DNA from 2 places in the Bacillus nitratireducens genome. Region 2 is predicted to be linked to the other one. Evidence: a T-box and tRNA genes for the amino acid it is inferred to sense, from the RefSeq annotation. Region 2 holds a T-box; the other holds one or more tRNA genes.
The links. The T-box of region 2 lies ahead of pheS (phenylalanine--tRNA ligase subunit alpha). A T-box ahead of a tRNA ligase gene usually reads a tRNA of that ligase, here a tRNA-Phe.
Positions count from the first base shown of each region.

Region 1: it encodes a tRNA-Phe, which carries the amino acid that the T-box ahead of pheS (phenylalanine--tRNA ligase subunit alpha) is inferred to sense. The anticodon was not compared.

Region 1 is NZ_JAUMJO010000008.1:197,230-213,359, forward strand. It holds gene Q3V31_RS25290 (NEAT domain-containing protein) at 1-940, opposite strand, end outside; gene yhbH (sporulation protein YhbH) at 1,069-2,244, opposite strand; gene Q3V31_RS25300 (PrkA family serine protein kinase) at 2,695-4,590, opposite strand; gene Q3V31_RS25305 (sensor domain-containing protein) at 4,993-7,062, opposite strand; gene trmL (tRNA (uridine(34)/cytosine(34)/5-carboxymethylaminomethyluridine(34)-2'-O)-methyltransferase TrmL) at 7,188-7,676, opposite strand; gene Q3V31_RS25315 (amidase domain-containing protein) at 7,735-8,622, opposite strand; gene queG (tRNA epoxyqueuosine(34) reductase QueG) at 8,667-9,809, opposite strand; tRNA gene Q3V31_RS25325 (tRNA-Gly) at 10,010-10,083, opposite strand; gene Q3V31_RS25330 (DsbA family protein) at 10,199-10,849, opposite strand; gene Q3V31_RS25335 (transglycosylase domain-containing protein) at 11,037-11,813, opposite strand; gene Q3V31_RS25340 (NUDIX hydrolase) at 12,254-12,715, opposite strand; gene Q3V31_RS25345 (YebC/PmpR family DNA-binding transcriptional regulator) at 12,864-13,583, opposite strand; gene Q3V31_RS25350 (DUF3884 family protein) at 13,932-14,252, shown strand; tRNA gene Q3V31_RS25355 (tRNA-Leu) at 14,493-14,574, opposite strand; tRNA gene Q3V31_RS25360 (tRNA-Cys) at 14,585-14,655, opposite strand; tRNA gene Q3V31_RS25365 (tRNA-Gly) at 14,670-14,744, opposite strand; tRNA gene Q3V31_RS25370 (tRNA-Gln) at 14,750-14,824, opposite strand; tRNA gene Q3V31_RS25375 (tRNA-His) at 14,888-14,963, opposite strand; tRNA gene Q3V31_RS25380 (tRNA-Trp) at 14,983-15,056, opposite strand; tRNA gene Q3V31_RS25385 (tRNA-Tyr) at 15,064-15,147, opposite strand; tRNA gene Q3V31_RS25390 (tRNA-Thr) at 15,158-15,233, opposite strand; tRNA gene Q3V31_RS25395 (tRNA-Phe) at 15,252-15,327, opposite strand; tRNA gene Q3V31_RS25400 (tRNA-Asp) at 15,337-15,412, opposite strand; tRNA gene Q3V31_RS25405 (tRNA-Met) at 15,416-15,492, opposite strand; tRNA gene Q3V31_RS25410 (tRNA-Val) at 15,517-15,592, opposite strand; tRNA gene Q3V31_RS25415 (tRNA-Glu) at 15,598-15,672, opposite strand; tRNA gene Q3V31_RS25420 (tRNA-Ser) at 15,690-15,781, opposite strand; tRNA gene Q3V31_RS25425 (tRNA-Asn) at 15,784-15,858, opposite strand; rRNA gene rrf (5S ribosomal RNA) at 15,867-15,982, opposite strand; partial or broken rRNA gene Q3V31_RS25435 (23S ribosomal RNA) at 16,083-16,130, opposite strand, start outside.
Region 2 is NZ_JAUMJO010000003.1:293,363-309,492, reverse strand. It holds gene pheT (phenylalanine--tRNA ligase subunit beta) at 211-2,631, opposite strand; gene pheS (phenylalanine--tRNA ligase subunit alpha) at 2,650-3,684, opposite strand; T-box leader at 3,728-3,956, opposite strand; gene Q3V31_RS13495 (TrmH family RNA methyltransferase) at 4,019-4,816, opposite strand; gene sspI (small acid-soluble spore protein SspI) at 4,899-5,108, shown strand; gene Q3V31_RS13485 (HD domain-containing protein) at 5,283-5,840, shown strand; gene Q3V31_RS13480 (CPBP family intramembrane glutamic endopeptidase) at 6,003-6,716, shown strand; gene Q3V31_RS13475 (hypothetical protein) at 6,950-7,297, shown strand; gene Q3V31_RS13470 (hypothetical protein) at 7,311-7,673, shown strand; gene Q3V31_RS13465 (DHA2 family efflux MFS transporter permease subunit) at 7,695-9,479, opposite strand; gene Q3V31_RS13460 (HlyD family secretion protein) at 9,492-10,145, opposite strand; gene Q3V31_RS13455 (TetR/AcrR family transcriptional regulator) at 10,441-11,058, shown strand; gene Q3V31_RS13450 (M42 family metallopeptidase) at 11,100-12,185, opposite strand; gene Q3V31_RS13445 (dUTP diphosphatase) at 12,255-12,746, opposite strand; gene rplT (50S ribosomal protein L20) at 13,248-13,604, opposite strand; gene rpmI (50S ribosomal protein L35) at 13,642-13,842, opposite strand; gene infC (translation initiation factor IF-3) at 13,864-14,367, opposite strand; ribosomal protein L20 leader region at 14,431-14,551, opposite strand; gene thrS (threonine--tRNA ligase) at 14,760-16,130, opposite strand, start outside.

The DNA of each region.
Region 1 (16,130 bases), on a different contig from region 2:
TAATCTTCTTCATTTGACTCAATGGGCTTACATCTGAAATTTTATTGTTTCTTAAACTTAAATTCTCAATATTCTCTAACTCAGCCAAAGGTTCAATATTTTGAAGTTCACTATAAGTTATATTTACTGATTTCAACTGTCTCAACTTCGAGATAAACTGCATATTGTCTAACTTAACTTCTTCCAACGTTAAGTTTTCTAAGTTCGTCATATATTCTAGACCGCTTACATCTTTTATCCCTTTACTTTTTGCCTCAACAACTATTAAAGATTTAACTTTTAATAAATCTTCCTTAGTTATTGGCGTATTTAGATTCTCTCTATTCAAGTTATATTTATTAATATGCATTTGTAATTGCTTATCTACTATTACATTTCCACTTTCATCTTGTTGATCCACTTTATCCTCTTTATTTTCCTTTTGTTCTTCTGGAACATTGTTTTCTAAATTCAATGTATTTACTTCAAATTGCACTTGATACTTATTATCATAGGCCATTGTCGGAATATAAATATGCATTTGCATATTATACCTCTTTCCTAATTCCCCTACTTCAAACTGAATCACTTTCGTTCCATTTTTCTTTTTATCTTCTGATATTACTTTTACATCATGAAACACACCAGGAGTATGAATATCTTCTGTTTTCAAGTATTTGAAGAAATCACTCTCACTTAACGTTGCCGTTACAATTTTCTTTCCATTCTCAATCGTTAACTTAGGATCCTTTATATAAACAGCTGCCATAGACTCTTCATTCGTTTTATCTTTATACGCTTTAATAACAGCATCATATGTACCATCTTCTAAAGCATACCCCGTTTTATTAGCCTCGATTGCTACCGCTGCTAAAGCAGGTGTTGAATACACAGCAAACGGTAGCGCTAAGGCTGCCGCCACTAGCATTGCATTGATATGTTTTCTTTTAGTTTTTTTCAACTTTACATCTCCTCCAAAATCTATAAATCCAAATATTATCATTTCTTGAATAAATGATAATGATTTTCATTATCATTGTCAACTAAAAAAATAAAAAGTTTACAAAAAAATAATCCCTTTAAAAGGGATTATGCCATCTTTTCACCTGATTCTTCTTTAAAGAAGCTCTTCATCGCATGGAATACATCTGCTTTTTGCTTTAAAATATAATATCTGAAATTCTCATCTTTAATATTTTTATAGGCTGACATCAGCGTACTGTGGCGGTTGTATTGATTCACTTCCCCATACCCAAACATATTACATTTTTTCATCAGCTCTTCAACAAGCTTTACACATCTAGCATTATCCGAAGTTAAATTATCACCGTCTGAAAAATGGAATGGATAAATATTATAGCGGTCTGGTGAATATTTATTATCGATTAGCTCAAGTGCTTTTTTGTATACGGAAGAACAGATCGTTCCGCCACTTTCTCCTTTTGAAAAGAACTCTTCTTCTGTAACTACTTTTGCCTCTGTATGATGGGCAATAAACTCAATATCTACCGTTTCATACTTTGTGCGCAAAAATCTTGTCATCCAAAAGAAGAAGCTACGTGCCATATACTTCTCCCATATTCCCATCGATCCACTCGTATCCATCATCGCTAATACAACGGCTTTCGAATCTGGCTTTAACACCTCATTCCAAGTACGGAACTTTAAATCTTCTTGGTGAATCGGGTGGAAGGATGCTTTGCCGCCCATTGCATTTCGTTTATATGCAGATATCATCGTTCGTTTCTTATCAATGTTTCCCCATAATCCTGTTTTTCTAATGTCATTAAATTCAATGTGCTCAATCCTGTTTTCATCCATTTCTTTCCTCTTTAAATTCGGCAGCTCTAATTCTTTGAAAAACGCTTGCTCTAATTCTAAAATTGAGACTTCCGCTTCATAATAATCTTCCCCAGCTGAATCTCCTGCCCCTTGCCCTTTTCCTGGTCCTTTTTGCTTTTGACCACCTGATCCATCCCTCGCAACGACATCACCAACTTTGCTGTCACCGTTTCCTTGCCCAACATGTTTATTTTTATCATAATTGTATCTAATCTTATATTCATCTAAAGAACGAATCGGTATTTTCACAACATCCTTGCCATTAGACATAACTATACTTTCTTCTGTTACAAGGTCTGGTAAATTATTTTTGATTGCCTCCTGCACTTTTTCTTGATGGCGTTGTTGGTCGTCATATCCTTTGCGATGGAGGGACCAGTTTTCCTGTGAAATCGTATAATTTGGTTGGTTTTCTTCGCCCATTCCTTTCCCTCCTTACTGTAATTGTCTTCCTCTATGAACAGCAATCTATAAATTTTGTTCTGTAATATGCCAAGCTAGAATATTTGAAAGGTAACTGCCCATTGAAAATCATCCCATAAACATATATAGCGTTTTTCATACAATACTCCGAGCATCCTAAACAAAATTTTGCCACTCACATAATAGAAAGAAACATTCAGCCGTTGATAAGAAAGAAACACAATGCATTGTTGCACACATTTTCGTATTGCAACATATTGTATTGTGTTGGCTTTTTTCGTATGAATGGTTGGTTACTCTATCATATGCATATTGTAAAAATAATTGACAATAAATTCATAAAATCGCATCTTAATTTATTATATTTGGACAAGCTATGACACTTTTTACAAGTATCAATAGATAACAAAACGCCGTCCCAAGAACAAGAGACAGCGTTTTGTTATCAAACTATCGATTTAACAAACTACCTACATAACGTAACAATTCATTCGCAGATGAAGAATTATATCCATGCTCATCAATTAAGCGTGCAACAACATCATTGATTTTCTTAAGCTGATTTTCATCTGGTGTTTTCGTTGATGTTGTAATTTTCACTATATCTTTTAAATCAGCAAATAGTTTTTTCTGAATCGCTTCACGAAGACGTTCATGTGAATTATAATCAAAGCGCTTTCCTTTACGGGCATAAGCAGAAATTCGAATTAAAATTTCTTCACGGAATGCTTTCTTAGCATTTTCTGAAATTCCAATTTGCTCTTCAATCGAACGCATAAGTTTTTCATCTGGGCTCATTTCTTCTCCCGTTAACGGATCACGTAATTTTGATTTATTACAATACGCTTCAACGTTATCTAAGTAGTTATCCATGAGTGTCTTAGCTGATTCTTCGTATGAATAAACAAACGCTTTTTGTACTTCTTTCTTAGCAATTTCATCGTATTCTTTTCTCGCTAATGAGATGAAATTCATATAACGCTCTCGATCTTCATTACTAATTGATGGATGTTGATCCAACCCGTCTTTTAGCGATCTAAGTACATCTAGTGCATTAATAGATGGTACCTCTTTTCGAATAATTGTAGAAGAAATTCGGTTAATAACATAACGAGGATCAATACCTTTCATACCTTCATCTTGATATTCACGTTGCAATTCTTCTACATCAATCGCATTATAACCTTCTACCGTTTCTCCATCATATAAACGCATCTTTTTAATTAAATCAATATCCGGACGCTTCGGATCTTTTAAACGAGTTAAAATAGTGAACATTGCTGCAACTCGAAGTGTATGCGGTGCAATGTGAACATTGGACACGTCACTTTCACGAATCATTTTTTCATAAATATGTTCTTCTTCACTAACTCGTAAGTTATAAGGAACTGGCATTACAATAATTCTTGAGTGCAATGCTTCATTTTTCTTATTTGCTATAAAGGAGCGATACTCTGTTTCATTCGTATGCGCTACAATTAATTCATCTGCTGAAATAAGCGCAAATCTACCTGCTTTGAAATTCCCCTCTTGTGTAAGTGATAATAAGTGCCATAAAAACTTCTCATCACACTTTAACATTTCCTGGAACTCCATCATACCTCGGTTCGCCTTATTTAATTCTCCATCAAATCGGTACGCACGAGGATCTGATTCTGAACCATATTCTGCAATCGTAGAAAAGTCTAGACTACCTGTTAAATCGGCAATATCTTGTGATTTTGGATCAGATGGACTAAATGTACCAATCCCTGTACGGCGATCTTCAGAGAAGAAAATACGCTCTACAACTACATCCTCAATTCTTGATCCATATTCTTGCTCTAAACGCATCACATTTAATGGTGATAAATTCCCTTCAATTCTTACTCCATACTCATCAAAGAAGTCATCACGTAAATGGTGCGGAATTAAATGCAATGGATCTTCATGCATTGGGCAACCTTTAATTGCGAAAATAGCCCCTCGATCTGTACGTGAATATGTTTCTAATCCTCGTTTCAACATCGTAACTAAAGTTGATTTACCACCACTAACAGGACCCATTAATAATAAAATACGTTTTCTAACATCTAATCGTTTTGCAGATGGATGAAAATATTCTTCTACAAGGCGTTCTAACGCATCCTCTAATCCAAACAGCTGATTACTAAAGAAATTATATTTTCTTCTACCATCAACTTCTTCAATTCCGGCATCTTTTATCATATTGTAAATGCGAGAGTGTGCTGTTTGAGCCACCCATGGTCTTTCTTTCACAAGCTCCAAATACTCCGCAAACGTACCTTCCCATTGTAAACGTTCTTCTGCTGCTCGATGCTGTTCAATCTTTTTTAGAATATCCATTATAGCTCCTCCCCCATCTCCTTGTTCAATCGGATTATTATAAAAGGTATGCTAGGATGTCCTTAAACATTCTTTAAATCAAAACGAAATATATAATAGCTCTATAAAATTCTCTCCAAAATTCAAAGAAAATTCTGTATAATAAGGGTATTAACGTTTTCACGCTACTATTCATTGTAAATAAATTCTTTTCTTCTAGGAACCTTACATACATTTCGATTCACAAATAAGATTCGTAAACCGAAAAAGTAAGGAGGAAATTAGTATGAAGTTATTATTAATTTTAGGTGTATCACTCACATTTCTTACAGCTATTTTCACATCTGGTTATAACGATACGCCAGGTACACATAAAAAGTGATGTGCTTTTTAGCACATCACTTTTTTTCTTGTTTTTATAAACTATTTAAAATAAATATTTTCCACATCGTATATCGATAAAGGACGATTATAAAAATAGCCTTGTACGATTTTCACATTCTTTTCCTTTAAAAATTGTATTTGTTCCGCTTTTTCTACTCCTTCTGCAATTACATTTAATCCTAGAGTATGTGCTAAATGAATAATTGCAGCCGTAATATTCGTATCTCTTTCATCTATATATATACCTTCCATAAAAGAACGATCAATTTTTAACGTATCAATCGGATATGTTTTTAAATAACTTAAAGATGAATATCCCGTTCCAAAGTCATCTAAATGAATTTTTAAATTTTGTTCTTTTAACTGCAATAGCACTCTTTTCGATACATCTTTATGTATAAGAGCCCCTTCTGTAACTTCTATTGCTAATAAATGAGGTGGGACATTGTACTTGTTTAAAGCGCGTGTAATCATCTCTATCAATGTAATAGAACGAAAATGTCTAGCTGAAATATTAACTGCAATTGGTACAACTTCATACCCTTTATTTAACCATTCACGTATTTGTTCACACACTTGATGTACTACCCATTCATCAAGTTTAATAATAAATCCTGTTCTTTCAGCAAGCGGGATAAATTGATTTGGCGAGACCAATCCTAGCTCCTTATTCTCCCACCTTATTAAGGCTTCCATACTGGCTATCTTTCCCGTTTCAATATTAATTTGAGGTTGATAATATAGGAAAAATTCATCTTTTTCTATAGCACGATGTAACTGATTTTCTATTATAAACCTTTGTTCACGTTCACAATCTAATCCACTACAATAAAAATGATAATACCCTTTTCCTTTTTCCTTGGCTTTTTCCAAAGCTGCGTCGACTCTTTGGAAAAGTATTTTTTCATCCATTCCATCTTCTGGGGCCATTACAATCCCAATTGATGCACTCAAATAAACATCCTCTTCTTCTAGTACAAAATGCCCACTAATTTTTTTTAGTATTGTTTGTGCAACTTCCTCTACGCATTCTCTCGTTATATTTTCTATTAACATAACAAATTGATCATCATGTTCTCTAAATAAATGCATATCTTCTATTTTTACGTCTCGTAAGCATTCAGTAACCTTTTTTAAGACTTGATCTCCTTCTTTATGACCAAATGTATCATTAATAAGGTGAAATTCATCCAAATCTATAAAAACCAATGCGAATTTTTTATTCTCAGCTAAAAATTCATTTAGTTTATTTGTACATGATATTCTATTCATTAACCCTGTTAACTGATCGAAGTAAGCCAAATATTCTGTTTTCATCTCATTTAATACTTGCCTTGTAACATCCCTCGTAACTATGTACACCCCGACGATTTCACTATTCACAATAATGGGGATTGTCCTAACGGAAATATAAAGTTCATATCCTTCTTTATGAATATATTTCTTTGCAACAATTTGTTGTGCTCTTCCTTGTAAAACCCCCTTAAATATAGTTTGAAAAGCCTGTTCATATTCCTTATTTATAAACTGAAAAACAAATTGATTACTTAGTTCTTCATATCGATATCCAAATATTTCATATGTTGCTGGATTTGCATATGTAATTCTCCCAATAGAATTTACAGATACAATGGAGTCATTATTATATTCTAGTAATGACTTAAATAACATTTGTTTTTCTTCTATTTCCACTTTTTCCTTAACCTGTGCTGTAATATCCCTAGTAATACAAATAATAAACTGACATATTCCATTTACATCACATACTGGATTAAGTAAAGATTCATAATGTATATTACCAGTTGGTAAACTAATTACATCACAAAATGTATTTGCTCTCGCTTCTCTCATTACTTTTGCATATTGCCTTTGTAATACCCTTGCCGTATCTTCTGGTAATACTTCTGCAAAAGTTTTTCCATAACATTCTGTTCCTAGCCTGGCATAATCCATTCCTATTTTATTCACATAAATATATTTAAAAGTTTCATCATCAATAACTTTCACAATAAAAACTAAATCTTGAATAGCATGTAGCAGTCCCTGTTTTACTAAATCCATATCTATCATACTTAAATAGGTATTTTGATTGTTATATTGTTCCTTCATATTTATCTCAACCTGTCTTATCTATTTTTATTCATATACCTCATTCTATATGAATATGTACCGTTTTTAAAATGTATGATTACATATTTTCTAAAATAAATAAAAAAGTCGCCAAATGGCGACTTTTAATAAACGATTTCTAAATCTAATCCTGGATAATTTTGTTGACGGAACGCTTCATAAATTAAAATTGCTGCTGTATTAGATAAATTTAATGAACGTACTTTATCCGTCATTGGAATACGTAAACAATGATCGAAGTTTTCTTCAATTACATTAGCTGGTAATCCATTTGTTTCTCTTCCAAACACGAAATAGTAATCCTTCTCACGTTTGCTATAATCAAATGCTGTATGAGCTTTCTCGCCATACTTTGTTAAATAGAAGAATTCACCATCTTTATTTTTCTCATAAAATTCTTCGATTGAATCATAATACGTAACTTTTACGTGCTGCCAATAATCTAATCCTGCACGCTTTAACATTTTGTCATCCGTTGAAAATCCAAGCGGTCTAATCAAATGTAATTCTGTTCCAGTTGCTGCACACGTACGTGCAATATTTCCTGTATTTGCTGGAATTTCTGGTTGATATAAAACAACATGTACTCCCACGCGATATTCACCTCTATTTTTTGTCTACTACGTATTATACCACTTGAACGAAAAATCTCTACCCATTAATAATATGAAAGAATTTATATTTCATTTGCGGTGTATATTTACTAGAGTCTTCATAATTCCAATAACGCCGACGGCTATTCGCTGAATGTGCATTTACAAGCGGCATACCATCTGCGTCCTTTGCTACTACAATTGTCGTATGATTCCACCTACCATCATCCTCAAAATCATACGCAATTACATCGCCAAGAATTAGGTCTTCTGGCTTTTCTACCGCTTCTGCCCGAAGCCCTGTTGTAGCACCTGACAAATACCAATAAAAAGAGTGTGCTACAGCCCAGCTCCAACTCCATTGGTTTCCCCTTTGCCACCACCCTTTACGAATATTAGGATGTCCGTTCATTGGCACTTCTCCAGTGTGCAGACATTGTGAAATGAAATTTGTACAATTATCAGGGAAATTACGGTATACAGGATTGCGATCATCCCACCAACGCTCTGCATATTTCACTGCCTCTAAACGATTATATTGATATGAACCGTATTTTTCTTTCGTGACTTCTCGTTCTAACTTTTCACCTATCCCTATTTCTTCTGACACCTCAAGAGCATAATCATCTATTACACGATTATTTTTCAGACAAACTCGTCGTTTTAATTGTTCCTCTTCGATATAAAATAATTCTTTATGCTTAATTAAATATTTAAAGTGTACTTGATAATCAATTTCTTGATGCTCACTACTATTTAATTGTCTCATGAAAGAAATATCGGCAGTTGCTTTCACTATATCTGCACTACGTTTTTGAAACAATTGTTTCTTTCTCTGTACCATTCGTAATAAATCTTCAGCAATACCATCCACGTCAGTTCGTTTCTCTGTGATATATGCTAAAAACTGTTGTACTTGCTTTTCAATATTCGCTTTTACAACCATTTCGTCTCCCTCCCATATTACAATATGAAAAAGGGAGATATTATCTACTCTTTTTTCTGTGCTAACAATTCAAGTCCACGATTCATTTCATGAAGAACCTCTTCATCTTTCTCACGTTCCATCGCTTTTTCAATTGCTTCGCCTATTCCATCTCCGCCAATTTTCCCAAGTGCCCATGCTGCTGTTCCGCGAAGTACTGGTCTTGGGTCATCTTTCATAACACCGATTAAATCAGGAATTGCTGCTGTTTCTTTAAAATGCGCAAGTGCTAAAATAGCATTTCGTTGCAATGGTTTTTTACCTCTCCATGAACCAGACATAATTCCATACTTCTCTTTAAAATCACGATTACTAATTGTTAAAAGTGGTGTTAATAACGGTTTAACTAACTCAGGATCAGGCTCCATCTCAGGATGGTTGTGGAAATCCATTCCTTTATTTTTTGGACAAACAGTCTGACATGTATCACATCCATATATACGGTTTCCTATTTTATCGCGATATTCTTCAGGCAGAAACCCTTTTGTCTGTGTTAAAAATGCGATACATTTCTTCGAGTCTAACTGTCCACCCTGTACTAAAGCACCTGTAGGACAAATATCAATACACTTCGTACAACTTCCACATTGATCTTCTATTGGCTGATCCGGAGGGAATGGGACGTTCGTAATCATTTCTCCTAAGTATACATACGAACCAAATTCCGGCGTAATAATAGCGCAGTTCTTACCACTCCATCCAATACCGGCACGTTCTGATACAGCTCGATCACTTAGTTCACCTGTATCGACCATTGATTTCACTTCTATATCCGGAAGTTTCTCGATTAAATATGCCTCTAACTTTTGCAAACGATCTCGTAAAACGAGATGATAATCTTGTCCCCACGAAGCACGACAAAAAATCCCGCGGCGTTCTCCACGCTTACTTAATGGTGCATTTTTTAATTTTGAAGGGTACGCTAAAGCAATCGCAATGATTGATTTTGCACCAGGTAGTAAAAGCTGTGGATTCGTTCTCTTCTCTATATCAGGCTCTTCGAATCCAGACTGATAATTTAATTGTTGCTGCTGGATTAATCGTTGCTTTAATTCCTCAAATGGTGATGCACTAGCAAACCCTATTTTATCTATACCAATCGTTTTACTATACGCAATTACTTCTTGCTTTAATTGTTCAAAATCCATTCTTTATCGCCTCCTCCGATGAATCTATCCCTTATGTAACGACTATATTGGTTAGTAATTCACTTTTGGAATACTATTCTTTACTTCTATTTTCGCATACAATTACGCTTTTCAAACATTAAAAAACGCAATGCCTCGTTTATCTTAGAAACGAAACACTGCGTTGATCACAATTTATTAGAAAAACATTAAATAAAATTTGGAGCGGGTGAAGAGAATCGAACTCTCGACCAGAGCTTGGAAGGCTCTTGTTTTACCACTAAACTACACCCGCAAATATGAAATAAATATAAGATATTAAAATAACTTATGTAAAGTAGTATAGCATGTAAAAAAATACGAAGCAAGAATTTTATCGAAAAAAGTCGAAAAAGTGATGAGATAACTCATCACTTTTTCAATTCTTTATCAATTGCCTTCTTCATACTATCGAAATCAGGATTTGCAAGATTTCCATTTATATATACTGAAGGAGCACCTTGAACTTTTAATTTTTGAGCACGATCTGAATCTTTACGTACTTTGTCTTTCATTTCTTTACTGTGTAAATCTTTTTTAAACTGTTCTACATTAATTTTCGGAAGCTTTTCTTTCACAATATTAAGAAGTAATTCTTCTGTAATCCATTCTTCCGTATCTTTCTTTTGATTTTGATAAATCTCATCATAGAAAATCCAGAATGAATCTTGATCTTGTTTATAAATCGCTTCACCAGCAGCTGCACCTAAATCAGAGTCTTTTCCGATAAATGGGAAGTTAATAAAATATAACTGCACTTTACCTTTATCAATATATTCTTCTTTTAATCGTGGTAATACTGTTACATCCCAAGTACGACAAGCAGGACATTTGAAGTCTCCAAATTCAACTACCTTAACTGGAGCATCATCTTTCCCTAAAGATTGTTGCGTAGAATAAGCAAACATCTCATTCCCTTTATCTTTTTTGTCATTTATGATGCTATACGCAATTGTTCCGATTACAATCAATACTGCGATAGAAAAAACTACACCAAGAACCATGAGTTTATTTGATTTCATATACATTCCTCTTTAAATTCATATTCTGTATACAGCATTGTACACAATACACATAATATCAACACTTATATCGGTCACGCAATGAACACGCTCACATAAATTACAAAAATACAACATTTGTGACAATATTGTGTCGTCTTTTGTCACAAATTATTCAAAAAAAGAAGCTCCTATATAGGAACTTCTTTTAACTTACTGCTTTTTCACGGGCATTTTTTAACATGGATTGCTCTGTTTTTATATCATGACGAATTACTAGTTTCTCGCTAACTGCTTGCACATATTCATCATGATTTATATAGCCTTCTTTCTCCATTAACCTTAAAACTACATTCCGTCTCTCAACTGCTTTATCATAATTTTGTGCAGGTGAGTAATAAGCCGGTGCTTTTACTACAGCAGCCATCATTGCACTTTCAGCCAGTGTTAATTGATTCACTTTTTTACCGAAGTAAAGGTTTGCTGCTTTTTCAATCCCCCATGCGCCTTCTCCGTAGTAAATATTACTTACATACAATTTTAATATCTCATCCTTTGTGAATGTACGTTCAATCTTTTTCGTATAAAAAATTTCTTTCCACTTACGGGAAAATGTACGTTCATTAGATAGGAAAGCATTTTTAGATAACTGCTGTGTAATCGTGCTTCCTCCTTGCACAACACCACCAGCTTTTATATTCTCAATAGACGCCCTGATAATCGCTATATAGTCTAAACCGTTATGATGATAAAATCTTTTATCTTCCGTCGCAATAAATGCGTGTGTTAATGATTCTGGCACCTCTAAATTAGCAGGTACATGTAATTTACTAATATCACTTCGCTCAATCATTACATTTCCAACGAATAATAATGCAAAACTTAACAATAATAATAATATAATGGCTTTATAAAGAAATTTATTTAATGGATTTAATGCAACTTTTTGATGATAGTTCACTCTAGATAATACTCGTTCTTTCATCTCGAACACCTCTTTTCCACACAGCATATATAACTCTTAACTTAAGAATACCTTGTTGTAAAAGAATATCCCATCGATTTCTCTTACACGTACCTTACAACATTGTAAGGTGTAAAAATGTATTGTATCACAGTCCTTTTTTATCTACTATTCATATGAAATGTTGAATATACATTATTTTAAAACATTCATAACCAATAGCAGCGTAGAAATTAAGAGCAGTATACTTCCTTAATTCCACTTTATTCTTTTATTATATCATCTATAAATTTCTATTTTTGAACATCTAGTAATCTAATTATATATGATATATCATCATTATACAGAACAAACGTTCTAAAAATCAATACTAGCTTTATTATCATTTTGACCTTTTTCTGAAGTAATATACATAAGAAAAGGGTAGCTATTTGAGTGTATCTCAAATAGCTACCCTTTTCTTACAACCTGCCTATAAGGTTATATGGCTGTACTTCCCACGTTTCATATGGAATGAAATGCGTTGCTCTCATCGCATCAACAGTTCTTGATTTCATATGAGGACGCGTTATATACTCATCGATGTTCTTTTCATTTAAAGCAATAAACTTAGCCTCTTGTATTTCTTCAGGTTGAATTTTTATATCACCACTCACATATGCCACTTTAAACACAACAGCTAAAATATGCATAGAAGCATTATAATAAACACCTGTAATTCCGATAGGCTTTACCGTTAATCCTGTTTCCTCCTTTATTTCCCTACAAACAGCTTGATCGAGTGCTTCTCCTTCTTCTACCTGTCCCCCAGGCATTTCCCACGTATCCGCTCGCCAATGCACTCTTGTTAAAAGCACCTCATTCTTTTCATTTGTTAAATAGCCTGCTACGGCAACGATATGCTTTGGTGTTTTATGCTCCATAGAAATACCTCCTAGAAATACAATCATTTAAAATACTATCTATAATCATATTCCATAACTACAACAAAACACCTTTAATAATTCATCATCGTAATTAACTTCACAAAAAAAAGACCCTATTCGTTAAACGAAAGGATCTTCTGTCTTATTATTCTCCTAAGTCTACGTTGTGGTAAACTTGCTGTACATCTTCTAAATCTTCTAATGCATCAACCATTTTTTCAAATTGTGCTTGAGCATCTTCAGGAAGTTCTACATCATTTTGTGCAAGCATTGTTAATTCTGCAACTGTAAATTCTTCAACACCAGCATCTTTAAGTGCAGATTGTACGGAATGGAATTGATCAGGTTCAGCATAAACGATAACAGACTCTTCTTCTTCTAGAATGTCACGTGCATCTACATCTGCTTCCATTAAAATTTCAAGAACTTCATCTGATGTTTTACCTTCAAGACCAATAACAGCTGTCGCGTCAAACATATAAGCTACAGAACCGTTTACGCCCATGTTACCACTGTTTTTGCTAAATGCAGCTCGTACATCTGCTGCAGTACGGTTTACGTTATTTGTAAGTGTATCTACAATTACCATAGATCCGTTTGGTCCGAATCCTTCATAACGAAGCTCATCATAATTTTCTTCTGAACCGCCTTTTGCCTTTTCAACTGCACGATCAATAATTGTTCTTGGTACGTTGTATGTTTTCGCACGTTCTAATACAACTCTAAGCGCTTGGTTTGATTCTGGATCTGGCTCGCCTTGTTTTGCTGCCACATAAATTTCACGTCCAAACTTCGCGTATATACGGCTTGTATTTGCATCTTTTGATGCTTTTTTTTCTTTAATATTATTCCATTTACGACCCATACTTTCCACTCTCTTTCCCATTTTAAATCTACATAAAAATATTAATATGAAATATAATGTGTATTCAACACATTTTTAAAAGAAATATAAAAAGTTCATTTTTGATTCATATTACAGACATAATATAAATTACTATCATTTTGTTCTTTCGACAAGTTATATTATACATGAATTCCTACGTTTATTACGAATTTTAGAATCAGGTAACATAATTTAACAAAAAAGACTCTAACATTTCTGTTAGAGTCTTTTTACATCACCGATTCCCATAATATTCCTATAATCACTTTCTATTGCTGTATAATTAAAATAGGAAAAAATTTGAAGGAAAGATGGGGGAAAGTAATTATGAAACATTCAAATGAGAAAAAAGCACATAGTCTTAAAGGGATAGGAGAAAAGCTAAACCCAACTATCTATCAAGTGAGATTCATGAAATTAGATGAACCAATTCGATTTGAGTTGTTTCCTGAATTAAAGGAATTAGGGGACTGGTTGAGTACTTCAACGCCAATGTGGGCGTGCCACTCAACTATGTACAAGTACAACAGAGAAGAGTTTGAAAAGAGGTTTTTAGAAATTACAAACTTAACCGTTGATAATGTACTAATATCTACTGGTGGTGTCGGATTTAACTTCATGTCACCTGGGTGGAGAAATTCTCTCTAGAGTGCTGGAAAAAATTATTGTATATGTAATATTCTACTGAAATTCTATAAAAGGATAAAACCGAACGTTCAGTTTTATCCTTTTAGTACTTCATAGTTTCTTCCAACTGTATCTAAAGTTCGTCGCTTACCCACCGCACACTACCTCCTACGCACTATTAGTGCTTATTTTGTCGTGTAATGAAAACACAAAAAGACTCTATACAATTAGTATAGAGTCTTGATGTTACGCCGTTCTTGATACCGATGGTCGGGGTCGAACCGACACTCCCGAAGGAACACGATTTTGAGTCGTGCGCGTCTGCCAATTCCGCCACATCGGCACAATAAGAAAGGCGGCAACCGGATTTGAACCGGTGGTAAAGGTTTTGCAGACCTCTGCCTTACCACTTGGCTATGCCGCCATATGAAGTTAAAATGGAGCGGAAGACGGGATTCGAACCCGCGACCCCAACCTTGGCAAGGTTGTATTCTACCACTGAACTACTTCCGCAAAAATGGCTGGGCTAGCTGGATTCGAACCAGCGCATGACGGAGTCAAAGTCCGTTGCCTTACCGCTTGGCTATAGCCCATCGATTTCTTACTTAATTATATGTAAGTATCAATTAGATTATTTGTAATTTTTAAAATAAAAATGGGGCGACTGATGGGAATCGAACCCACGAATGCCGGAGCCACAATCCGGTGCGTTAACCACTTCGCCACAACCGCCATGTTGTGTATATATATTTGGCAGGGGCAGTAGGAATCGAACCCACACTGGAGGTTTTGGAGACCTCAGTTCTACCTTTAAACTATGCCCCTATGTAAATGGTGGAGGGGGGCAGATTCGAACTGCCGAACCCGAAGGAGCGGATTTACAGTCCGCCGCGTTTAGCCACTTCGCTACCCCTCCGAAACTTACATGGTGCCGGCTAGAGGACTTGAACCCCCAACCTACTGATTACAAGTCAGTTGCTCTACCAATTGAGCTAAGCCGGCATATTTTATTAAAATAAATGGTGGCTCGGGACGGAATCGAACCGCCGACACGAGGATTTTCAGTCCTCTGCTCTACCGACTGAGCTACCGAGCCTTATTAAAATGGCGGTCCCGACCGGGGTCGAACCGGCGATCTCCTGCGTGACAGGCAGGCATGTTAACCACTACACCACGGGACCATTTGGTTGCGGGGACAGGATTTGAACCTGCGACCTTCGGGTTATGAGCCCGACGAGCTACCGTACTGCTCCACCCCGCGACAATATTATTCATATAATTTATATGGTGGAGGATGACGGGATCGAACCGCCGACCCCCTGCTTGTAAGGCAGGTGCTCTCCCAGCTGAGCTAATCCTCCAAAAGTGGTGACCCGTACGGGATTCGAACCCGTGTTACCGCCGTGAAAGGGCGGTGTCTTAACCACTTGACCAACGGGCCAAATATCATAAATCCTATGGCGGAGAGCAAGGGATTCGAACCCTTGATACGCTTGTGACGTATACACGATTTCCAATCGTGCTCCTTCGGCCAACTCGGACAGCTCTCCAATGGCTCCGCAGGTAGGAATCGAACCTACGACCGATCGGTTAACAGCCGATAGCTCTACCGCTGAGCTACTGCGGAATAATATTGCCTGGCAACGTCCTACTCTCACAGGGACAAGGTCCCAACTACCATCGGCGCTAGAGAGCTTAACTTCCGTGTTCGGTATGGGAACGGGTGTGACCTCTCTGCCATCATTACCAGACATTATTCTTTTGAGACAATCATTATTATAACTTATTCACTTCAAAAGTCAACAAGTTTTTTATGTTCTCTCAAAACTAGATAACATTGCTACATATTATATGGTTAAGTCCTCGATCTATTAGTATTCGTCAGCTCCACATGTCACC
Region 2 (16,130 bases):
TATAATCCATAATAGAAATACAACACATGATGCGTGAAGGTTTTATCGATATCGAAGGTCATACTAAAAATGATAAAAATAAAAAATTTCATGTCACAATAAATAAAACTCGAAACTATTCAGTCATGGCTTAGAGATTAGATGACCCAAAATAAAAAACACATAGTAATTAACTATGTGTTTTTTATTTTTAAATCCGGCATTTTTTAATTACTTACGTAACTCCGCACCAAATTTCTCTTCTACCGTTGTTAATACACGGTTATGTGCTTCTGTTACTTCTTCGTCTGTTAACGTACGTTCTGCATCGAAGTAGGTCATAGAGAATGCAAGTGATTTCTTGCCTTCTTCCATTTTTTCACCTTCGTATAAGTCAAATAGTGTTACGTCTTTCAGAAGTTCTCCGCCAGCTTCAGCAATGACTTGCTTCATTTCACCAGCTTTTGTTTCTGTTGTTACGACAACAGCCATGTCACGTGTCATAGATGGGAAACGTGGAATTGCTGAGTAGTAAGTTTCCTCTGCGTCTGCACCGAATACTTTTACAAGAGATAGTTCGAATACGAATGTATTTTTCACATCTATTTGTTTTTCGGTTTCTGGGTGCAATTGACCGATGAATCCGATTACTTCGCCATCTAATACGATGTCAGCTGTACGACCTGGGTGCATACCTTCACGTTTTGCTGGTGCATATGTGATTTGGTTGGCAACGCCTAGTACGTCGAATAATCCTTCTAGCACACCTTTCACAACGAAGAAGTCTACAACTTTCTTCTCACCTTGCCATGCATGGTGAAGAGCCAGACCTGTCATAACACCTGCAAGATGTTGTTCTTCTTTCGGAAGTTCTCCTGCTTCTGTTGGTAAGAAGACAGAACCTACTTCGTATAAAGCAACGCTATCGTTTTTACGTGCAACATTGTATGAAACTGCTTCTAACAATTGTGGCACTAAGCTTAAACGAAGTTGGCTACGCTCTTCGCTCATTGGAAGTGCAAGATTTACAGGAGCTTTTTCGTTTGGCTCAACCATATATTGTTTCGCTTTGTCAGCGCTTGTTAATGAATACGTGATTGCTTCATATAAACCAGCGCCTTCTAAGAAGCGGCGTACTTTACGACGTTTCGTTTGTGCCGATGTTAATTTACCACGTGTCATCGTTCCAGAAGGTAATGTAACTGGAATGTGGTCATAACCGTATAGACGACCCACTTCTTCTACTAAGTCTTCTGAAATTGTAATGTCAGGTCGACGTGCTGGTACATTTACATGGAATGTTCCTTCAACTTCTGTGAATGGGAATTTTAAGTTTGTGAACATTGTACCCATTTCACTTGCAGAAATATCTGTACCTAATACACGGTTTACTTTTTCAGCAGTAACAGATACTGTACGCTCTTGTACTTGTAAGTTATCAGCTTCTACTACACCTTCAAGTGCTTCACCGCCAGCGTATTTTGCCATTAAAGCAGCTGCATGTTGAATCGCTTCAAATGTGCGTGTTGGGTCGATCCCTTTTTCGAAACGTGCACTTGATTCACTACGAAGACCTAAATCTTTTGATGTACGGCGCACAGTTTGTCCTGCAAAGTATGCAGACTCGATTAGAACGTTTACTGTGTCATTTGTAACTTCAGAATCAGCTCCGCCCATTACACCAGCAACAGCTAAAGCTTTTGTGCCGTTTGTAATTACAAGGTGGTGGCTTTGTAATGTACGTTCTTGATCATCTAACGTTTCAATTTTTTCGCCTTCTTTTGCAAGACGAACAACGATTTCTTTTGAACCTAATTTATCGTAATCAAATGCATGTAACGGTTGACCGTATTCCATTAAAATGTAGTTTGTAATATCAACTACATTGCTAATTGGACGAATGCCAGCTGCCATAAGACGAGTTTGCATCCAGATTGGTGATGGACCAATCTTTACGTTTTTAACCATTTTTGCAATATATAATGGGTTTTCTTCTTTCGCTTCTACACTTACAGAAATGTAATCAGAAGTTTTTTCTGCTGTTTCTTGTAAGTCGATAGCTGGAAGTTTTACTTCACGGCCGTAAATAGCAGCTACTTCATATGCAACACCTAACATGTTTAAGCAATCTGCACGGTTTGGTGTTAAACCAAGCTCAAGTACTTCATCGTGTAAGTTTAAAATTTCAAGTGCATCTGCACCAACTTCAGCGTCACTTGGGAAGATGAAGATACCATCTGCATATTCTTTTGAAACTAACTTTCCATCAATACCAAGCTCTTGAAGCGCACAAACCATACCGTGAGAAGCTTCACCGCGTAGTTTTGCTTTTTTAATCTTGAAGTTACCAGGAAGTACAGCGCCAACTTTTGCAACTGGTACTTTTAAACCTTTTGCAATATTAGCAGCACCACAAATAATTTGTACTGGCTCTTCTTCACCGATATCAATTAAGCATTTGCTTAATTTATCAGCTTCTGGGTGTTTTTCACATTCTAATACGTGACCAACTACAACACCTTTTACACCTTTATTTAATACTTCAACACCCTCTACTTCAATACCACTTTTCGTGATTTTGTCTGCTAGTTCTTGTGCTGTTACATCTTTAATATCTACATACTCTTGTAACCAACGATATGATACGAACATATTTATCCTCTCCTTCCCTTACGCTCGTTTGAATTGTTGTAAGAAACGTACATCATTTGTATAGAAATGACGAATGTCATCTACGCCGTATTTCAACATTGCGATACGCTCTGCGCCCATACCGAATGCGAAACCTTGATATTCTTTTGAATCATAACCAGCCATTTCAAGTACGTTCGGATGAACCATACCTGCGCCTAAAATTTCGATCCAGCCAGTTCCTTTACAAGTGCCGCAACCTTTGCCGTGACACATCATACAAGAAATATCCATCTCTACAGATGGCTCTGTGAATGGGAAGAAACTTGGACGAAGACGGATTTCACGGTCTTCACCGAACATTTTTTTCACGAATACTTGCAGTGTACCTTTTAAATCACTCATACGAATGTTTTTATCAATTACAAGACCTTCAATTTGCATGAACTGGTGTGAATGCGTCGCATCATCGTCATCGCGGCGATACACTTTACCAGGACAAATAATTTTAATCGGGCCTTTTTCTTTATTATTTTCCATCGTACGTGCTTGCACAGAAGATGTATGTGTACGTAGTAACGTTTCTTCTGTAATGTAGAATGTATCTTGCATATCACGCGCTGGATGATCTTTCGGTAAGTTTAATGCTTCGAAGTTGTAGTAGTCTTTTTCTACTTCTGTTCCTTCAGCTACTTCATAACCCATACCGATAAATACATCTTCAATTTGTTCAACAACAGCTGTTAACGGATGGTGACAACCTGTCTCAACAGGACGACCTGGTAGTGTAACATCAATTGTTTCAGTAGCCAATTTCGCTTCAATCACTGCTTTTTCTAAGTTACCAATTTTGTCGTCTAGACGCGTTTGAATCGCTTCACGTACTTCATTTACTAATGCTCCCATACGTGGACGCTCTTCTGCTGATAATTTTCCCATGCCGCGTAATACTTCTGTAATTGGGCCTTTCTTCCCTAAATACGCTACGCGTACATCGTTTAAGCCTTTTAGCTCTTTCGCTTCTTCAATAAGCTCTAACGCTTTTTGCTTTAGCTCTTTTAAACGTGCTTCCATTTGGAACCCTCCTAATTTTAAAAATAAAAAAACCCCGCTCCCAAAAAGGGACGAGGTAAATTCGCGGTACCACCCTAAATTGACAGAACAAGTCTGCCCACTCATTAGTTATAACGATCAATTCTGACCGGAACGCCTTTACATATAAATGGTCCTGGCGTCAACTCCAGAGGTGAATTCACTTCCGTCTACCATAAGAATGCTTTCAGTCTATGGCACTCTCTCCCTATATGGCGATTTTGTAAGCTACTCTTCTCTATCAACGTTTTTCGTTATTTAACTTTTATTGTATGTTCATTACAAACATATACTTCAACTTATTATAAGAAGTTTTTTATTTGTTCGCAACCGGGCTTTGTAAATAATACGTTAAAATCCCTGCTGCAACTGCAACATTTAATGATTCTGCCCCGCCATAAATTGGAATATACAAGTTTTGATCCGTTTTCGCAAGAATTTCTTGGCGTACGCCGCTTCCTTCATTTCCTACAATTAATGCAAAACTTCCGGCCGGTGTTACTTCACCATACGGAACTCCATTTTCAAGAGCTGTTCCATATACAGGGACGTTATTTTCTTTTAACTTGTCTACCCATTCTTCTAAGTTCCCTTTTACAATTGGTAAGCGGAAAATAGAACCTTGTGTAGAGCGGAGTACTTTACTATTATAAACATCAACGCATCCTTCTCCAAGCACAACGGCATGAATACCAGCTGCATCAGCTGTACGAATGATCGTTCCTAAATTACCTGGGTCTTGAAGGCCGTCTAATAAAAGAAACTTCCCATCAGTAAGAGCTACTTCTTTCTCATGCTTTTCACAAACAGCAAATACACCTTGCGTTGTTTCTGTTTCACGAAGTATTTTTACAATTGCTTCAGGCACAATATACATTTCCACATCATTAACTGTCCAATCTTTCGGAAGATCTGTCTGATCAGAAACGATAAGTTCTGTTACAACTCCCGCCTTTAAAGCTTCCTCTACTAAATGGAATCCTTCTACAAAAAATAAACCTTTTTTATCGCGCTCTTTTTTCGTCTGCAGCTTTTTCCACTGCTTCACACGCGGATTTTGTACTGAATCAATGTTTTTCATAATATGTATTTCCCTCTCTTCTTGTCTTATCATTATAGCCTATTTTTCATACATATTTACATAAAAAAGAACAAAAACTAACGTCAGTTTCAATTCTGAAGAAGAGGTGAAAATCATGAGTTTTAATTTACGCGGCGCTGTATTAGCGAATGTAACTGGGAATTCACAAGACCAATTACAAGAAACGATTGTCGATGCAATTCAAAGCGGTGAAGAAAAAATGCTTCCAGGTCTTGGCGTTTTATTCGAAGTCATTTGGAAAAATGCTGATGAAAATGAAAAACACGAAATGTTAGAAACACTGGAGCAAGGATTAAAAAAATAAGCAATTTGAAAATCACCTTAGCATAAGCCGAGGTGATTTTTTTACGAAAATTTTTTTCTTCTCCTAAACATTTCTACTTTACTAACGCTGATTGATGGAGTACAATGTTCAAAATACATTTAAACCGATCGATTTTCTTCATATACACCATTAGATAAAAGGAGTGAATGTTTTATGCACCGTATTACGCTTGAACAAGTTTTTAAACATCACATTACACAAAAATATGTAAACCGTTCTGGAATGGTCCACGCGATTGCTGTCGCTTACCATGCGTTTCACCTAGCTAAAAAGCATCACGCCTCAGTCGATGCTGCGACAAAGGCTGGTTTCCTTCATGATATCGGACACCACACATGGTACAGCGAGGGAGAATGGGACTATGACTTGTATAAAAAGAATGATATACATGCAATTAAAGGAGCAGAAAGAGCTCATAAATTGCTTATTAGATTAGGAGAACATCCGAAACTAGCAAAAGAAATTTCTGTTGCAATTCTTCTGCACACCGATTCTTTCCTACTAGAACAAACGCTTGAAAGAACACCTCTACAAAACGTTATTAAGTGGGCGGATGAAGCCGATGAGGAACCGGGTGGCGCACATCATTATAGAACGATTTCTTATGAAAAAGCATTGAAAGCTATCCAACAATTAGACCGATTGGTAGAGCGTGAATTGCAAATAGAGCAATCGAAATCGAATAGCAAGGCAAAACATAGTTATCAATGAGAAAGAGGCATCACTACAGAGTGATACCTCTTTTATTATTTCCCCCTAAAAAACAAACGGAATATTTCAAATTCGAATCTTGTATGTAATATTTAAACGTAACATTCCAAATTCAAATCAACTATAATTTTATATATAAATATAAAGAGGTGATTTGAACATATGCAACCCGCTACACAAATTCCACACGAACAGAAAAACTCTATGTCATGGTTACAATTTCTTGGAGTTTTATTCATTCTCTTTCCGTGTCTCTCATTAATAAATATACTCTTTACATTTTTACCTATTGAGTTATATGGATATATTAACCCAGATACAAATAAACCTTTGCTTGAATCTATAAAAAATGTAAGTTATGAATTAGTTGCCCTACTTTTACTAATCGTATATATCATGAAATATAAACCACTGAAAGAACTAGTATTACCTACATTCGATTTTCGAGTTTTAAAATCTTTTCAGATGTACATCTATGTTCTCATTTATTATGTACTCACCCTGTTTGTAGATATGTTTGTACTAGATAAATTATTCCCTTCATCCGTACAAGAACAGTCTGATGCATTACAACTTTCAACACTAGAGCACTATCCACTTCTCTTACTTCTAGCTGGTGGGATTTTTGCACCTATTTTTGAAGAGCTTGTATGCAGAGGTATTCTTCTTCGTTTTTTCGAAGAGAAGTTTACCTTTTGGCCAGCTGTAATTCTCTCAAGTTTAATTTTCGGTATTGCTCATACGTACTCTGTGGGAGTTATGATTAGCGCATTTATGACGGGAATATTTGCTTGTTTATTGTACAAACAAACTAAATCTATTATTCCCGCTATACTATTACATATTTTGACTAATATAATCGCCTTTTCAACGTAAAAAAGAGGTATCATCCCGATACCTCTTTTACTCTTTTATAACAACTTCAAACGCTTCTCCCGTCACACTATCCCCTAGCTTTTCTAAGAGCCAATAACATATCATCCATACATTCCTATCAAATTATTCATATTTATTTACAATATCCAAAATAAACCTCATGTAGTAAAATATTACTTAATTAACATAAAGGCGTTTACCTATGTTAATTAAGTAATATTTGGATGCTTTTTATGCCACTTCTCATGTTGTGCGGAATTGCTGGTGGTATTTTTTTAGTGGTAACCGGAATTATTCATCGTAAATTCCTTGCTATTTTAATGGGGATTATTTGCTGCTCATTCGTTATAATGCCTTTTATTTGTTTGAACAAAGGTATAAACGGAGAGGATGTTCTTCATATTCCAGCGGTTCTATATTGGATGCTTTTCTCTCTAGCTGGTTTATTAGCAGGGATTAATGGGGCACGTTCAAAAATTAAAAGTATACGTAATATGGGATTCATTATTTTCTCGTTAGGACTGTTCGCAGCTATTTGTTATCAGCTCATGTCTATGCCTGATTCATATTTCATTCATTAAGGAGTTATTACACATGGAAGTTACCGGATTGTTAGTTTGGATTATCTTAGGCCCTATTTTGATGCTATGTGAAGTCATCGTGGGCATTTTTTTAATTGCTGCCGGAATTAAATACCGAAAATTACTTACCTTTATAGCGGGATTGATTAGCATATCGCTTATCGTTGTTCCTATCATTTGTATAGGCTATGGAATAGATTTAGAGCGGATGCTCCCAATTTCAGGAACTTTATATTGGAGCTTCTTCCCTTTAGCCGGACTATTAGCTATTATAAGCGGGAGACAATTCACACATATTCGTTCTATGGGGATAATTTTGTTTATAACGGGATTATGCTCTTTGACTGCTTATCATCTTTTATATTTAACTACATAAAAACATAAAAAAGCAGGGAAATTAATTCCCTGCTTTTCTATTTGGTTTATTGCCTGATGGTAAGAAGAACGATAACACCCAAGCAATACCGGCTAATATTGTTGCAATTAAGAAGGCATCGTTAATGCCATTAATCGCAGATAGCTTAGAAATTTGTCCGAATAATAGTTGCGTGCTCATCGCATCTCCTGCTTGAGCTGATCCGGCTAATGCCGCTAAGCTTTGGCCCATACCGTGTACTTTATCAACTAAAATCGGGTTTGACGTTGTTAACATATTGCCATAATCCGCTACGTGAGCAGTAGTTTGTTGCGTCATAAGCGTAATTAATATCGCCGTTCCAATTGAACCAGCTACTTGTCTTGACGTATTTTGCGTTGCTGTACCGTGAGAAATTAATTTCATCGGTAACGCGTTCATACCAGCTGTCATAATTGGCATCATAATGAATGACATACCAATTGAACGTATAATATAATCCGTCATAATAACGCTATACGGTGTATCCATTGATAACGTTGTAAATTTATATGTCGCAAATGTTGTAATGGCTAATCCGACAATTGCTAACGGACGAATACCATACTTATCAAATAGTTTACCTGCAACTGGTCCCATAATCCCCATAATTAATGATCCCGGAAGGAGTAGTAGACCAGATTCCATTGGCGTAAAGCCGCGAATATTTTGCAAATATACTGGAAGTAATAACATACCTCCGAATAATGCCATCGTTACGATTGCGTTAATTACTAATGTGAAAGTGAACGTTGGATATTTAAACACTTGTAAATCAAGCATTTTATTGTCCGTTGTTAACTCTCTCCAAATAAATACTGCTAAACCAATGACACCGATGATAAGTGTTATAACAACTTCTGCACTAGTCCAGCCATTATTTCCAGCTTCACTAAATCCGTACAATAAGCTTCCTAGTCCAATACTTGAACTAATAACACCAAATACATCTAACTTTGTTTTAGACACCGGCTGTGCTAGTGTGAAGAATTTTAAAGATAAGAACGTAATAATTAAACCAATCACAAACATACCGTAGAACATTAAGTTCCAGCTATAATTTTCAATCACCCAACCTGTAATAGTTGGTCCGATAGCTGGCGCTAAAATCATTGCTACCCCTAGTAATCCCATCGCTGCTCCGCGCTTATGAGGCGGGAATAATGTCATGAAGATATTCATACCAACCGGCATTAAAATACCTGCACCAACCGCTTGAATAATGCGGCCCGTCATCATCATTGTAAAGTTACCTGATGTAGCACAAATGATAGATCCTACCGTGAAAAATAACATTGCCGCTACGAATAATTTACGATACGTAAATCGCGAAACTAAAAAGGCACTAATCGGTACTAAAATTCCGTTTACAAGCATGAAACCTGTAATTAACCATTGGGCCGTTGAAGTTGATACGTTAAATTCGTTCATTAATGGAGGCAACGCAACATTAATGATTGTTTGGTTTAAAATAGAAACGAACATACCAAGAATTAATACAGCTACAACTGCCTTTACATTCACATTCTCTACCGGCAATTGTCTCTTCAGCATTTCTTTTTCTTGCTTTACTTGCTCTTGCTTCCCTGTTTCTAATTCCACTACGTTAGAAGCTTCTATTTCTTGTTTTTGTTCAAGTTCTGTTTCTGCTTTAGTTACCTCTATTTTACTTACGGCTGGGACTTGTTCTTCTCCCATATTCGTTTTTTTCTTTCGTAAAAGACGATTTACAAGGAAGAAGACGATTATACAAAATAGTGCATATCCTACAATTGCAATTGAGGACATCTCATCTCCCCCTTACTTATGAATACGAACTGACACATTCATTCCAGGAACAATATTTACTGATTTACTATGATCTAAAGAAATTTTAACTGGTACAACTTGCTTTACTTTCGTATAGTTCGCTGTTGCGTTACTTGATGGTAACATCGAGAATGTATTCGCTGTTGTTAATCCAACTTGTTCTACTTTTCCTGTTAACGTTGTATCTGGGTATGCATCTACATATACATCTACTGTTTGACCTTTTTGAACATCATCAATAGTTGTCTCTTCAATGTTTGCTGTTACCCATAAATTACTCATATCAAATGCGTATGCAATTGGGCTACCTGCTCCAACGAACGCGTTTGTTGTTGCGTTTGATTGTACAACCGTAGCATTTTGCGGAATTGTTACGTCTACTGTTTGTTCGCCATTTGCTCCTGCTACAGTGACAGCACCTAATTTATCGTTTTCATTGTAGTTTTTTCCTACTTCAGCTTTCCAGTCTGTTAACTTACCTGCTACTGGTGATGCAATCGGAATTACCTTTCCGTCAATTTTTGCATTGTCTGTTTTTAAATAATTTTCTGCTTGATTGTAGTAGTAATAACCGCCGATACCGCCGCCAACTAATACAATTAATGTGATAATGTTGATAATTACCATTCTTCGAAACTGATTCATTGCATTCCTCTCCTTATATCGCATATAATTTTTTTCTAAACTATTTACATCCTTATTGTTTATATTGCTTAATTGTTAATTATATTAACTTTTAAACAAAAAAATCACACCCTTTGCAGTACAAACCTTATTTCGTCTGTCTGCGAGCGGTGCTGATTTCTGAAGGACTATCGTTTATAATTATAAATAATTATGCCGAATCTACAACCAACAATTTAAACCTATATGTTGTTTAAACAACATTACACTATATATGTGTTGTTTAAGTTAAAAAAATTAAACGAGGTGAAGTAAAATGTCTATTAAAAATACAAATGATCCACGTGTAAAACGAACGAGACAACTCATACAGGATGCTTTTGTCGCTTTAGTAGGCGAAAAGGGCTTTGAAAATGTAACTGTGCAACATATCGCGGAACGCGCTCCTGTAAATCGCGCTACATTTTATAGCCATTACCATGATAAATATGATTTATTAGACAAAAGCATAGAAGAAATGCTAGAAAAATTAGCTGAAGTAATTAAACCACAAAATCGAAATAAAGAAGATTTTCAGCTCACTTTTGATTCACCGCATCCAACTTTTTTAGCTTTGTTTGAGCATATCGCAGAAAATACTAATTTCTATAACGTTATGCTCGGCGATAAGGCAGCTGGAAACTATTCTTATAAAATGATGAAAACAATCCAAACACATTTAACATTAAGCTTATCTATTTCCCAGCCAGATGATGAAGACCTTATGGTCCCTCGTGATATTCTTATTAGTTATGTTACAGGCGCTCATATCGGAATGATTATGTCATGGTTAAAAAGAGGCATGATTTATACCCCACATTTCATGGCAATGCAATTAACTCGCTTAATTATTTTAGGAGCCCATACTGCAGCAGGATTAGAAAGACCGTTTTAAAAATGAAAAAAGCGAAGGAGGTTATCCTTCGCTTTTTTCTATTAATTAAATGTAATGTTATGTACAGCCTCTTTATCAAGACGTTTAATAACTTCTACAATTAACTTTACTGCATTTTCATAGTCATCACGGTGTAACATTGCCGCATGAGAATGAATGTAGCGTGTCGCAATCGTAATTGCCATAGACGGAATACCGTTTACAGAAATGTGAATTGCTCCTGCATCTGTTCCCCCGCCGGCTACAGAATCATACTGATATGGAATTTGTAATTCATCAGCAACATCAACTACAAAGTCACGTAAACCTGTATGACCAATAACAGAAGCATCATATAAAATGATCTGCGGTCCATCGCCCATTTTACTTTGCGCTTCTTTTGACGTTACACCCGGTGTATCTCCAGCGATACCAACATCTACTGCGAACGCGATATCTGGTTTGATATAATTCGCAGATGTTTTCGCACCACGAAGACCAACTTCTTCTTGTACAGTCCCAACGCCGTATACAACGTTTGGATGTTTTTCATCTTTTAATTGTTTTAATACGTCAATTGCAATTGCACAACCAATTCGGTTATCCCATGCTTTTGCAAGTAACATCTTTTCATTCTTCATTACTTGGAATTCAAAGTAAGGTACAACCTGATCTCCTGGTCTTACGCCCCACTCCATTGCCTCTTCTTGGCTAGAAGCACCAATATCGATGAACATGTCTTTAATGTCAACTGGCTTTTTACGAGCTTCTGGAGGTAAAATATGCGGTGGTTTCGAACCAATCACACCTGTTATATCTCCTTTACGCGTTACAATTGTTACGCGCTGTGCCAGCATAACTTGCGACCACCAGCCACCAACCGTTTGGAAACGAAGGAAGCCTTTGTCATCAATTTGCGTAAGCATAAAGCCAACTTCATCTAAATGACCTGCAACCATAATTTTCGGGCCGTTTTCTTCCCCAACTTTTTTCGCAACTAAACTTCCTAAATTATCAGTAGAAAGTTCATCTGCAAACGGCTCAATATATTTCTTCATTACTTCACGTGGTTCGCGCTCATTACCCGCAATACCTCGTGCGTCTGTTAATTCTTTTAGCATTGTCAATGTCGCGTCTAATTTTGTCATTGCCAACACCCTCCTTTTTCTTCAGTCACTTTATTATACAAAAGGAAATTGAAATATTCAAAAATTAACTTAGTATCCTTGTGTTTGACGCTGATGATTTACTTCATTTTTGTCTAAATACGCCTTTTCAATCTCTTCTTGTTCAAATTCAAGCGCTTGTCCAAGGCGAAGATAACTTGTAAATAGTTCAATATAGTTCGTAATAGAAGGTTGATCTGTAAATCGAATCACTTTTGCATATGTGTCTAAGAAAATTTCTACTTGTGTTTTATTCGTTTGCGCACATTTATAGAATAAGAAGTTTTTATCAATTCCTAAATCGATTCCGATTGACAAGATAAAATGCAAACCATCTACGTACTCTTCTAATATTACTTCACGCTCTGATGCTGGTTTATTGCTCCAATATTTAAAACAACGTGTTTCATTTGCAAGTTCTCCAATTTCTACAAGAAGAGCTAACATTTTTTCTTTTAACAATTTTTTCGGTTGTAAGTCATGTTCTTTCACAATACGGTCATCTAATTCTTTTTGTAGTTTAAATAGTTGTAGTAAGTCCATTCTATTGTCCTCCTCCAACATCGCATTTTACGCAACAATGTTGTTTCATCTCAAAGTTCATTATTATTTTTCAGTTCTTATTAACAAGTCAGCTACCTAACTCTTTATAAAATAGCTTGTCCTTAATTTGCAAATACGTTTCAATCATCGCTATTCGATTGTTCACCTCATTGGTGATGGCTAATATTTAGCCGAGGATAACACCACACTGGTTAAAGTTTTACTTTATCTGATGAAAGTTCCATATCATCTTTCCATTATAGCAGTGTCGTTTCTGCTAGGAAAGATACTCTTCTTTCCAAAGGAGCATAAATAAAAAAAAGCCAGGAGGATTCTCCCGACATTATACACATATTCTTCTATATCACTATAGTTTTCGCATTGATTTTGTCATATCGATAACGATAATAAGTAAATGATTTTGCAAATCATTTACTATTTGCCATGAATGTAAATAAAAAAACCTTAGAAGAAAAATCTTCTAAGGTTTCAACTAATTAATTAGTTAATGTTGTTTTTTGCAACTGTTGCTAATTCAGCGAAAGCTTTTTCGTCATGAACAGCTAAGTCAGCAAGCATCTTGCGGTTAACTTCGATGCCAGCATTTTTAAGACCGTGCATTAAGCGGCTGTAAGAAAGACCATTCATACGAGCTGCTGCGTTGATACGTGTAATCCATAATTTACGGAAGTCACGTTTCTTTTGACGGCGGTCACGGAATGCATACATTAGAGATTTCATAACCTGTTGGTTAGCAACCTTGAATAATGTATTTTTAGAACCGTAATAACCTTTTGCTAATTTTATTACTTTTTTACGACGTTGACGAGTAACTGTACCACCTTTTACTCTTGGCATAATATTACCTCCTAATTGTTCTATATATCAGCCGAACTTATTTTAAGTTGTCAAGCATTTGACGAATGCGTTTGAAGTCACCAGCGCTTACTACACCAGCTTTACGTAGTTTACGTTTAGCTTTTGTAGATTTGTTAGCGAATAAATGGCTTGTGTAAGCGTGAGAACGTTTCAGTTTACCTGATCCAGTCTTTTTGAAACGCTTTGCAGCGCCGCGATGAGTTTTTTGTTTAGGCATAGGTATTTCCTCCTCTATCTATTACTTATCGTTTTTCGGTGCTAAAACTAAGAACATACTACGTCCTTCCATTTTAGGCTTAGATTCGATTGTACTAACTTCAGCACAAGCTTCTGAGAAGCGATCTAAAACACGTTGACCGATTTCTTTATGAGTAATGGCACGTCCTTTAAAGCGAATTGACGCTTTAACCTTGTCGCCTTTCTCTAAAAACTTGATAGCATTACGAAGTTTTGTGTTAAAGTCGTGTTCATCAATTGTTGGACTTAAACGAACTTCTTTCATGCTGATTACTTTTTGATTTTTGCGCTGTTCTTTTTCTTTCTTCTGTTGCTCAAAGCGGAATTTACCGTAGTCCATAATGCGGCATACTGGCGGTTTCGCATTTGGAGCAACTAATACTAAATCAAGATTAAGATTTGCAGCTAAGTCTAAAGCGTCATTACGAGACTTGATTCCAAGTTGATCGCCATTTGCACCAACTAAACGTACTTCACGTGCACGAATTTGCTCGTTAATCATCATATCCTTGCTAATAGTAAGCCACCTCCAAGGTTTTCTCAGAATACGTTTTGTAATTGTAGAACCCGAACAAAAAAAGCGCGGGCATACGGCACCCACACTTGTAAGATCTTAAGTAAGAAATACATTTACCTGCTAACTGCGAATGCGTCCATCAGGTGAGAAGCGGGTGCTTCTACTTGTTCCAAAACCATATTCTATTATCCTTGATGAGTTTATCATAGGACATGACGTCTGTCAAGAAGACGCGATGTGTTTTACTAACAACAAGAAATATTGTAACAAACAACTAACATACTTGCAATACTTTTTTATGATAAGTATTGTTTGGTTATTTTTTCTAAATTTAATTATTTATAATACATAAGAAAGCCGCGGTATACCGCGGCTCTTTCTTATCGTTTTCCTTCTACTTTAATCATGTCAACAAAAGCATCTAATGCAATTGTTTCTGATTTTTGTTCACCATATTTACGTACGTTTACGCCGTTTTCAGCCACTTCATTGTCACCTACTACAAGCATGTACGGGATTTTTTGCATTTGTGCTTCACGGATTTTGTAACCAATTTTCTCTTCACGAGTGTCTAATTCAACACGGATACCAGCACGTCGTAATTCATCTTGTACTTTCTTCGCATAGTCTAAATGCACTTGCGGAGAAACAGGAATTACTTGCGCCTGAACTGGAGCTAACCAAGTTGGGAATGCACCTTTGTATTCTTCAATTAAGAAGGCAACGAAACGTTCCATAGTTGATACAACACCACGGTGAATTACAACTGGACGATGTTGTTTACCATCTTCACCAACGTAAGATAGTTCAAAGCGTTCTGGAAGTAAGAAGTCTAATTGTACAGTTGAAAGTGTTTCGTCTTTTCCAAGAGCAGTACGAACTTGAACATCAAGTTTTGGACCGTAGAATGCCGCTTCACCTTCAGCTTCGTAGTAATCAAGACCCATTTCATCCATAGCTTCTTTTAACATACCTTGTGCTTTTTCCCACATCTCATCATCAGCATAGTACTTTTTAGTATCAGCTGGGTCACGATAAGATAGACGGAATGAATAGTTCTCTAAACCGAAATCTTTGTATACTTCTAGAGTTAAGTTTACAACACGCTTTAACTCTTCTTTAATTTGATCTGGACGAACGAAAATGTGCGCATCATTTAAAGTCATTCCGCGTACACGTTGTAATCCAGATAACGCACCTGACATTTCATAACGGTGCATTGTTCCAAGTTCCGCAATACGGATTGGTAATTCACGGTAGCTGTGAATATCATTTTTATAAACCATCATATGGTGAGGGCAGTTCATTGGACGAAGAACTAATTCTTCATTATCCATTTCCATTGATGGGAACATACCATCACGGTAGTGGTTCCAGTGACCAGAAGTTTCATAAAGCTCTCTACTTCCTAGTACTGGAGTGTATACGTGATCATAGCCTAAGCTTGCTTCTTTATCAACGATATAACGCTCGATAATACGGCGGATTGTAGCACCTTTTGGTAACCAAAGTGGTAAACCTTGTCCTACTTTTTGGCTATTAGTAAATAGTTTTAATTCTTTACCTAATTTACGGTGATCGCGCTCTTTTGCTTCTTCAAGCATACGTAAGTGCTCATCTAATTCTGCTTTCTTAACGAATGCAGTACCGTAAATACGTTGCAACATTTTATTATTGCTATCGCCGCGCCAGTAAGCACCAGCAACGCTTAATAATTTAAATACTTTAATCTTCCCTGTAGATGGAAGGTG